2 regions of the Peribacillus sp. Hz7 genome follow, and region 2 is predicted to be linked to the other one. Evidence: riboswitches for the same ligand, from Rfam matches in the RefSeq annotation. Region 2 holds a riboswitch; the other holds the start of a gene.
The links. A riboswitch is a leader RNA that binds a small molecule or an ion and turns the genes downstream of it on or off. The one in region 2 is predicted to bind cyclic di-GMP.

Region 1 (4,458 bases), on a different contig from region 2:
ATTAGTTATAAGCTTAGTATAAGGATTAGAAAAGAGGGAAACAACAATCATGTCAGAATATCTTACATGATTTCTTTTGATGTCAGATGACCCTTAGATGGAGCTGGCATTTTGCGCTCTTTCGCTTGTTCCCATTTTGTTTTTATAAAAAGATAAATAAATCCAACTACAACCCAGCTGATGCCCATTGTCAATGTATGTTTATCAAGTAACGTAAGCAGCCAGCTGATAAATATGGCTCCAATTAGAGGGAAAATAAGATATAGAAATGTATCTTTCGGTGAACGTTTTTTCATCTTGATATAGTAATGAGCAATGACGGATAGATTCACAAATATAAAAGCTGTTAATGCTCCAAAACTAACAAACATGACTGCTGTATCCAGATTAATGAATACCGCTGATAATGAAATCGTTGCTATAAATAAAATATTAGCAACAGGTGTTTTGTATTTCGGATGCAGTGTTGTAAACAATTTTTTCGGTAAAATAGATTCGCGTCCAAGTGCGTAAAGGAAACGACTCACACTCGTTACAGAGGAAACACCTTGAGTAAAGGTTGCGATGATTAAGACCATGATGAACAATGAACTAAGCAAGTTACCGCCAACAAGCTGAACAAGGCTGTATGCCGCATTATCTGGATTTGCAAAAGCAAAATCCGGATACGCAATTTGCGTTAAATAAGAAATTGCCATATACATCGATATAGCTATTAGAATAATCAGAAATATTGCTTTAGGGACTGTCTTTTTAGCATCAATTGTTTCTTCCGCCATTGTTGTAACAGCATCAAAACCAAGAAAACAAAAGCAGATTAAAGCAGCACCTGAAAAGACAGAGCTGAAGGCTGTGTCACTACCGAAGAAAGGAGTAATGGAGAAAAGTGAATTGGCTCCTGTCTCACCATTTAAAATATCTTTTACAATTAAAATACAAAACAGAAGAATGAAACCGATTTGAACGAGGACAGAAATCCCGCTTATACGTGCCGCAGATTTAATACCGACAATATTAACGACAGCAAGGAGAACATTCATGATGATAATCCAAACAAACACGGGTACGGCAGGAAATTCTGTATTCATGAAGATACCAAATGTGAGTATGGCAATAATAGGAGAAAAAATATAATCCATCAACAACGCCCATCCAACAAGAAAGCCAGCTTTCGAATTAATAGCTTTTTTCGTATACGTGTAAGCTGATCCCGCAATAGGATAGGCTTTTACCATGCGACTGTAACTGTACGCAGTGAAGAAAATAGCAATAAAAGCAGTCAAATAGGCGGCCGCCATCATGCCATCGGCAGCTTCATGTGCAACACCATAGACAGTAAAAAAGATCATTGGTGTCATCCAAGCTAGCCCCATAAAGACTACCTGATGCAATTTAAGTGATTTAATCAAGGTTGTGTTTTTACTCATATTATCCACCCTCTTTTCTGAATTTGGTACGGAAAAACAAAAAAGCCCGGGAGAATTTTATAAAAAAATTCTCCCGGGCTTTTTTCCCTCCGTGTATACAGCATATAAGCTGTACGCTCCCTCTCGGACCAGACGTTTTTCAACCGGAACCCTAGACAGCATTTTCGTTATCGATTGCAAGAATCAGAACCAATATACTATTGATATTTCAAGTATATGTAGATGAGGATAGTGTTTCAATAACAATGTAAGATTTCATGACATAGAAATATAGTTAGATTTTATATATTCTAAGTACGTCTTATCACCATGCACTTCTGACTAAAACATCTGGAGAGATAAAAAAAACACCCATTTGAAATGGATGTAGACTAATACAAATTAATAAGGATGTTATTTAGGTTACCAAAATGAGGTTTAACAATGTAGTCCTTGGCGCCAGCCTTTAACGCTTCGATTACTAATGGCTGTGAACCAAGTGCCGAGCACATTACAACCTTTGCACGTTGATCAAAGCAAATAATCTCTTTTAAAGCTTCGAGGCCATTAACTTTGGGCATCGTTACATCCATCAACACAATATCCGGAGAAAGCATCTTATATTTTTCTATCGCTTCTAGACCATCTTCGGCTTCCGAAATAACGGTAAAATGATTTGGGTTTAACTCTCTTTTTAATAACGTTCTCATAAAAAGAGAATCATCCACAAGCAAAATAAACTTCTTCAATAATAGAAATACCTTTCTTTAAAGACTAAGGCAAATCAGGAAAATGCCACTTTATTTATTATAATTATACAGGAATAATTCCTGGCAACTCGGCCACCATGGCAAAAATGCTTTAGGCCCGTAGCTTTGCGTCTCTTACTTTCGTAAAATTTGCCCCAATAGGCATAATAACATATTTAATATGAAGGATTAAATATAAGATAATAGTCATAAACACCTATGAATCACTAATAAATTTGTGGATAGGTTATTTTGCTTTAATTTTTTGATATTCGTTTAATAAAATATCTAACTCTTGACTGGATTTAATCGTGTCGGGATGGCCAAGTCCTTTTAATTTTCCTACAACAATCATACGAGTTCTTACAGCGTCAATTCTATATTCCAGCTCTTTAAGTGATAAAACTTTCATTTTCGCAACTTAACTCCCTATTCATTTTTAACAAAAAATAGAAAACATAGGCAACAGCCATCATTATAAACGATGATTCATAAAATAATAAGGGGTTCGACAGTTAATCTGTTGATACGACAAAATCTTTACAAATGAACATACCATTCAAAAAGAAAAATGAGTCATTCACACAGCAATGAGCTTTTTCATACAGAAAATCTACAAAAGAGTTTGATTCTCGCTATTCTATTAACTGATATCCGGAAGTATAATTTATAAAAATGAAGAACGTTCGTTAAGGGGGACCATTGGTGAAAGAATGGACTATGCAATTATTTGATTACCATGTATGGGCTAATGATAGGTTAATTCAACATTTAAAAGGTCTTCCAGAGGAAGTTTTTCTTAACAAAGTGGATAGTGTTTTCCCTACCATTGCTGAAACCTTTGGTCATATGATAGCAGTGGATGAACTATGGTATTTACGGATGAAAGGAAATAGTTTGCAGCAAATTGTATCCAAATCATTCACCACAATTGAGGATACTGTAAAGGCATCTACTGTTTTACATAATGAGTTGAACTACCCACCACTTAGCTAAAGCTTGAAGTGGGGGATTCCTGCGAACACCAGTGTATCCACTAGTTATTTAGCAGGCTAACCCTGTCGCACCGACAGTTAGCAGTACAGACGGCTTATTAGCCTCCTGCGCGGTGTTGCTATTTTGTACGTTGAACTCGCCACACGCCCTACTCTGCTTGGTTTTCGCTACTTCGGTGCGTGTGGCGGCGATTAGAACGTTGAAGATTTTACGCGACAGACGTTTTTCCTGTCACAACCTCCTATCTTCAGTTTTCAAAGAACAACTTACAGGAATATCCCACCATACAAACAAGTGTTTTGGCTACCGCCAACCGACATTCATCTCCCACCTACTCATTGGGCTATTGCCCTTCATATTCCTTGAGGATGGGAGTCTTCTGTCGGGAAAAGATAAAGAATTTTCTTATCAATACGAAAGATGTTGAAGATATAGTTGGTTATCAAAATACGAAAGGTGACCAATTTAACAACAAAATCGCTGAAGTCGTTCAACATATAGTCAATCACGGAACCTATCATAGAGGAAACATTGCTGCAATGATTAGACAGATAGGGTATGAGGGCGTATCAACCGATTATATTTTTTATTTAAGAGACAAATAAGCGTATTCAACATACTCCCACGACTAAAATCCCCTTAATAGGTTTTCTCGCCGCTATAAAGTAGATTGTTCTAAAGACATGTCTCAGCGGCTGCTATCTACTATTGGACCAGCTATTATTATTTTAGTTAGATAAACAAATTCTTGATTAGTAAATCAAACAAAACTTCAGTTCTATTATGATTGGAGTTTTGTTTTGGCTTATTTTCACCTCTGCTCCATAAAATTTGACGTTAAAAAAAGAACCAACGAAACGTTGATTCTTTTTTTAACCATTTGGTTTTTGTACCTTTCCCTTTAAGAAAAATTTATAACAAGCGTCTATCTGCTTAGATATTTTTTGCCAAAACCCCTTATTATTATTTACTTCTTCAAGAGATTGTTGAGCAGCTAATAAATGATCCATCATATAAGAGACTTTTTCTGCTTCCATTTCATGATGCATTCTTTGTGATTCTCTAAATTCCTCCATGCTTTGCCTCAGCTCATACATTTCATGAATTAATTCAGCATTCTGCTCTTTTAGTCTATTTTGGTGCAATCGAAATTGTTCATTTTGTTGAACTAAGAAACTAATCAGCTTCTTAACATCCGTAAGCTCATGGTTGATTGAGACCAATGATGTATCCTCTAAATCCATAGTAATTGTTCTCGGTATACCACGTTCCTCCAGCTTCGTATTCACTTCTTCTCTTTTAAAACC
Region 2 (4,458 bases):
AGCTTAGACGTTTTAGAAGTCAAGGAGATACCTCCCCTTCTTGAAGCGCCTTTTGATTCACACCAAAACGATAGGACGCCCTATATCTGGGCAATACATTCTCCTCTTCTACCATATCTTCTTCAGAGGAGATAGATTCTGTCTCTATACTTAATAATTCCGCTTCGTCAATATAAGAGGAGTTCTGCAAGCTTTTTAAATAAAAGGCAGCTTCTCGTGAACTATCGAATTGGATAGACAGGTTGGCCGTCCTGCCTTCTGCAAAAGAAAAATTCATAAAATACCCTCTTTCCGGCAATAAAGATGTGATATGTTGTAAAAGGAAAGAGGTCGATGTATCCGTTTCTTCCGCCCATGCAATCGCCGCCTTCAATCGCTCCACTCCGTTATCACTAGCGGCTTCAGATAGACTTTGTTCCTTTAATACCTTTTCTTCTTTATATTGTGCAAGCATCGTCTCCAGCTGCTTTTCTTTCGCTGCTTGCGTTTCATACATCTTCCACGCAAAAATCCCTGCAGCTACAAGAACGATGACACCAACGAGAATAAAAATGAGAAAAAAGGATGCTTTCTTTTCTTTTTTCTGCAATAAATTTACATCAACTAGCATATAGACACCTACTTTAATGCAAGACCAATACACTCTGTGTACACAGAAGGAATGTTGGTTCCTTTTTTTGTTTGAAAAATCGGCTGCAGCATTGATTGTACGTCCATTTCAAATTCAAACGATTCTTTCATATTCCGATAAAAAGTTTCTATACAAGGATGGTCGCCCATCACTAATAGTTTTGAAATTTCGTATTTACCGCCTGTTAAATTAAAACGATAGTAGGAGATAAAACGCTGAATTTCCATCACAATATCACGCGCTTGTCCTGCCAGCGTTTCATCGTCATCGTTACATGTATAGTATTCTGCACCTCTTCTATTCTTAACAATTTCAAACGACTCGTCCGAGAATGATGGGCGGAAATGATGGACAAATACGGGTTTATATTGATGGAAAACCGAAAGAACCATCGTCTTTAAACCGATTTGAACCATCAACACATGTTCATCATTCGTTGCTAACCCAAGATGAAAATAGGTGCGATAAGCGGCTAGCATTGATAAATCAGCCACGACCGGTTTTAATGAAGATTCTCGGAACAACTCAGAAAAATCTTGCAGCACCGATTCTTTTGAAGCAATCAAAAGCACCTCTTTATTCTCCTCTGTTTCCTTTAATAAAACAGGTACGAGCAGTGGATCTTCAAAAGGCAAATGAATGCTCTCTCCCAACTGCATATATAAATAACCAGTCAGTTCCTCTTCCATAATCTCAAGCGGGACAACTGTTTTTCGCAAAATGACAAACTCATTGGGGACGCAAAACGATATCTTGCTCCCTTTCAGCTTCCAGTTGTCCACCATTTCATCGACAATCATCCCAAGCGTGTCCCGCTCCTTAATGTGCCCTTCAACGACAACACCGGGCGGCAGACACTTTTGGCCATACGCATGAAACGTCCGATTTCGATCGCTTTGGACGAAACGAATATACGAATCGCTAATGGTAAAATGAACAGGATACTGTCTGTTGCTTCGTAAAAAATTCATATTTTCACCGCCTACATGAACATCGAGAAATACCAACTAATGATGTTCTCTCCATAAAAGTAAGAAAGAAGAGCCCCAACTGCAATAAACGGACCAAAAGGAATGAGCTCTTTTCGTTTATGCTTCCCAAGCAGTATCCCGCCTACCCCAAATATTGCTCCTAAAAAAGTGGCAATCAAAAAGGTAAGCAATGTTTGCGAAAACCCAAGCGCAAGTCCAATCACAAAAAAGAGCTTAATATCGCCCCCGCCCATGCCGCCTTTACTAATGACCGCAATCAACAATAACAGACCAAAGCCAAAAAAGGCACCAACTAAAGGATCCCACCATGGATTGAGCGGAACGAACAGCCTTTCAAGAAAGAAAAGCGGCAAAAAAAACAACAGCACTTTATCGGGAATAATCATATATGTAATATCCGACACAAATATAATGACTAACAGCGAAATAAGCGTCAACGCGACAATCAGTTCACCTGTCAAGCCGAACTGATACAACGCCAGCATAAACAAAAGTCCCGTCGCAAGCTCCATAATTGGATAAAACGGCGAAATCTTACTGCCGCATCCACGGCATTTTCCTTTTAAAAACACAAAAGACAAAACTGGAACTAAATCTAATGTACTAAGCGTTCGCTTACACGTCGGACAATGTGACCGTGGCCTTACAATCGACTGCCCCTCCGGAATCCGAAGCCCGACAACATTATAAAACGACCCCAGCACAAGGCCGAGCACCAATAAATAACTATATATAAATATCATCATCTTCATGTTCCTCTGCTTCTTCTCTACTTATCAATAATTCTATTATAACGAAATTCGACGGCGTTCGATAGTAGGATGGTTGGATATGTGGGAAAGGGTAAAAAAATAACTCCTTGGGGAAGGAGTTATTTCATTCTATATTATGAACCTTAGTTTGCGTATTCTGTTTTTACAGCATCTCTATCTAATGCGCTAGGAGCACTATTGTTAATACCACGTTCTGAGCCTTTTAACGTTACAGTATAAGAAACTTTTTTAGCAGCAGTATTAGATGTAGCAGAAACAGCTATTGTAACATAAGCAGTTCCATAATCACTTTCAGAATCCGGGTCTTCGATATTACTTTCCAAGTATCCAGCAGTCACTAATTCTTCCATAGTAATTTTGCCACCATCATTAGCATTATTACCACTGTCTGCCCATAATGCTTTATCATTAGCCGCAACCGCCAATCTCGCAGCCCCAATCATTTGCTCAGCATTTGCCACATGCGCATCCTTCTTACTGTTATCAATGATGTTCGCGATACTCGGCACCGCAATCGCTGCGATAATCCCCAGGATAACGACAACCGCTAGTAACTCAACGAGCGTTAAACCTTTTTGGTTTTTAAGTAGTTTTTGTAATTTCTTTTTCATCATTTTTATCCCCCTTTTTTTATTTAGAAGTAGTGTGTATGTAAATATTCACTAAATCTAGTAGTTTACCAGTTTTAAAGACTTAAAATTGGCGGGGTGCACTACTAGCTCCGGATCATTCAAGTGCCCACATACGAATAATCTTTCATCGCTTCCAACTTTACCTTTTATTTTATTATATAGGCATTTATCCCCAAAACACAACGCTTAATTTTGTCCATTTCCTTACATTATACCTACAATAATCAACTAAAATGTTTCTATTTATTGAACTGTTTCAAATATCTTAAACATCGGGATAGCAATAGCACCGACAATTCCTCCAACAGCTCCGGCTAAAAAGACAATAAGCATCGGTTCAATTAATGATTTCACTTGATCTGTCGCATTGTCGACTTCCATATCATAAAAATCGGCCACTTTCTCAAGCATGACATCAATTGACCCGGATTGTTCCCCGACAGCAATCATTTGGGTGACCATCGGCGGGAAAGCCCAATGCTTTTCCATTGGAACAGACATCGACTCTCCTTTTTCAATCGAACTCCTTGCCTCTTTAACAACGCGAGCGATGACTTCATTCCCAACAATTCTCTCAACAATGGTTAATGATTGCAAAATCGGGACAGAGCTTGAAAAAAGCGAGCTAAGCGTTCGCGTCATCCGCGCCATTTGCGCTTTTTGAAGCATGGAGCCGAATAACGGAACCTTTAAAAGAGCATAATCCCAATAATATTTCGTTTGACGATTTCCAAGAATGAAACGAATGCCGATATATAGAGCAATCGCAAATAAAACAAACAGCCACCAAAACGATTGAAAAAAGCCTCCCATGCCGATAACGATTTTAGTAATGAGCGGAAGCTCGGCACCTGATGAAACAAATACCTTTTGAAAGGACGGAACGACGGTCGATAAGAGAAAAATAACAATTGTAATCGTGATAATTCCTACGGTCGCAGGATAGGTCATCGCCGCTTGAACTTTTTTTCTTGTTTGATATTGCTTTTCAAAATAAACAGCCATTCTTTCTAAAATCTCATCAATATTACCGCCTGCTTCTCCGGCACGCATCATGTTGACAAAAATCGTGGGAAAGACGTTTGGATGCTTCTCCGCACCATCTGAATATGGCTTACCGGCTTCTAAACTATGAAGCAAATCTATGAGCGTTTTCTTTAATATTTTACTAGACGTTTGTTCAGATAGAATTTTCGTTGCTTCTACTAAACTGATTCCAGCTTTTAATAGCGTCGAAAATTGGCGCAAATAAATAACAAAATCTTTATTTTTTACTTTTCTCTTTCCTAACGAGATTTCCTTATACAAAATACCGGTTAATTCTTCAATTTGAATGACGGCAATTCCGGTTTCACGCAGCTTACTTACCGCTTCTTTTCGGTGTTCCGCATTCACTCTGCCTTCTTTCTTTTTCCCAGTACGATCTCTTC

Region 1: it holds a riboswitch for cyclic di-GMP, as region 2 does, so the genes downstream of both, ACE199_RS22625 (response regulator) here and ACE199_RS06145 (type II secretion system protein) in region 2, are expected to answer to the same signal.

The regions. Positions count from the first base shown of each region.
Region 1 is NZ_JBHHJV010000038.1:473-4,930, reverse strand. It holds gene ACE199_RS22630 (APC family permease) at 63-1,427, opposite strand; guanidine-I (ykkC/yxkD leader) riboswitch at 1,496-1,593, opposite strand; gene ACE199_RS22625 (response regulator) at 1,799-2,155, opposite strand; cyclic di-GMP riboswitch class I at 2,236-2,320, opposite strand; gene ACE199_RS22620 (aspartyl-phosphate phosphatase Spo0E family protein) at 2,403-2,567, opposite strand; gene ACE199_RS22615 (DinB family protein) at 2,861-3,151, shown strand; gene ACE199_RS22610 (DinB family protein) at 3,520-3,756, shown strand; gene ACE199_RS22605 (hypothetical protein) at 4,024-4,458, opposite strand, start outside.
Region 2 is NZ_JBHHJV010000003.1:23,797-28,254, forward strand. It holds gene ACE199_RS06125 (LysM peptidoglycan-binding domain-containing protein) at 1-23, opposite strand, end outside; gene ACE199_RS06130 (PilN domain-containing protein) at 20-610, opposite strand; gene pilM (type IV pilus biogenesis protein PilM) at 619-1,602, opposite strand; gene ACE199_RS06140 (prepilin peptidase) at 1,614-2,366, opposite strand; gene ACE199_RS06145 (type II secretion system protein) at 2,519-3,010, opposite strand; cyclic di-GMP riboswitch class II at 3,089-3,172, opposite strand; gene ACE199_RS06150 (type II secretion system F family protein) at 3,272-4,458, opposite strand, start outside.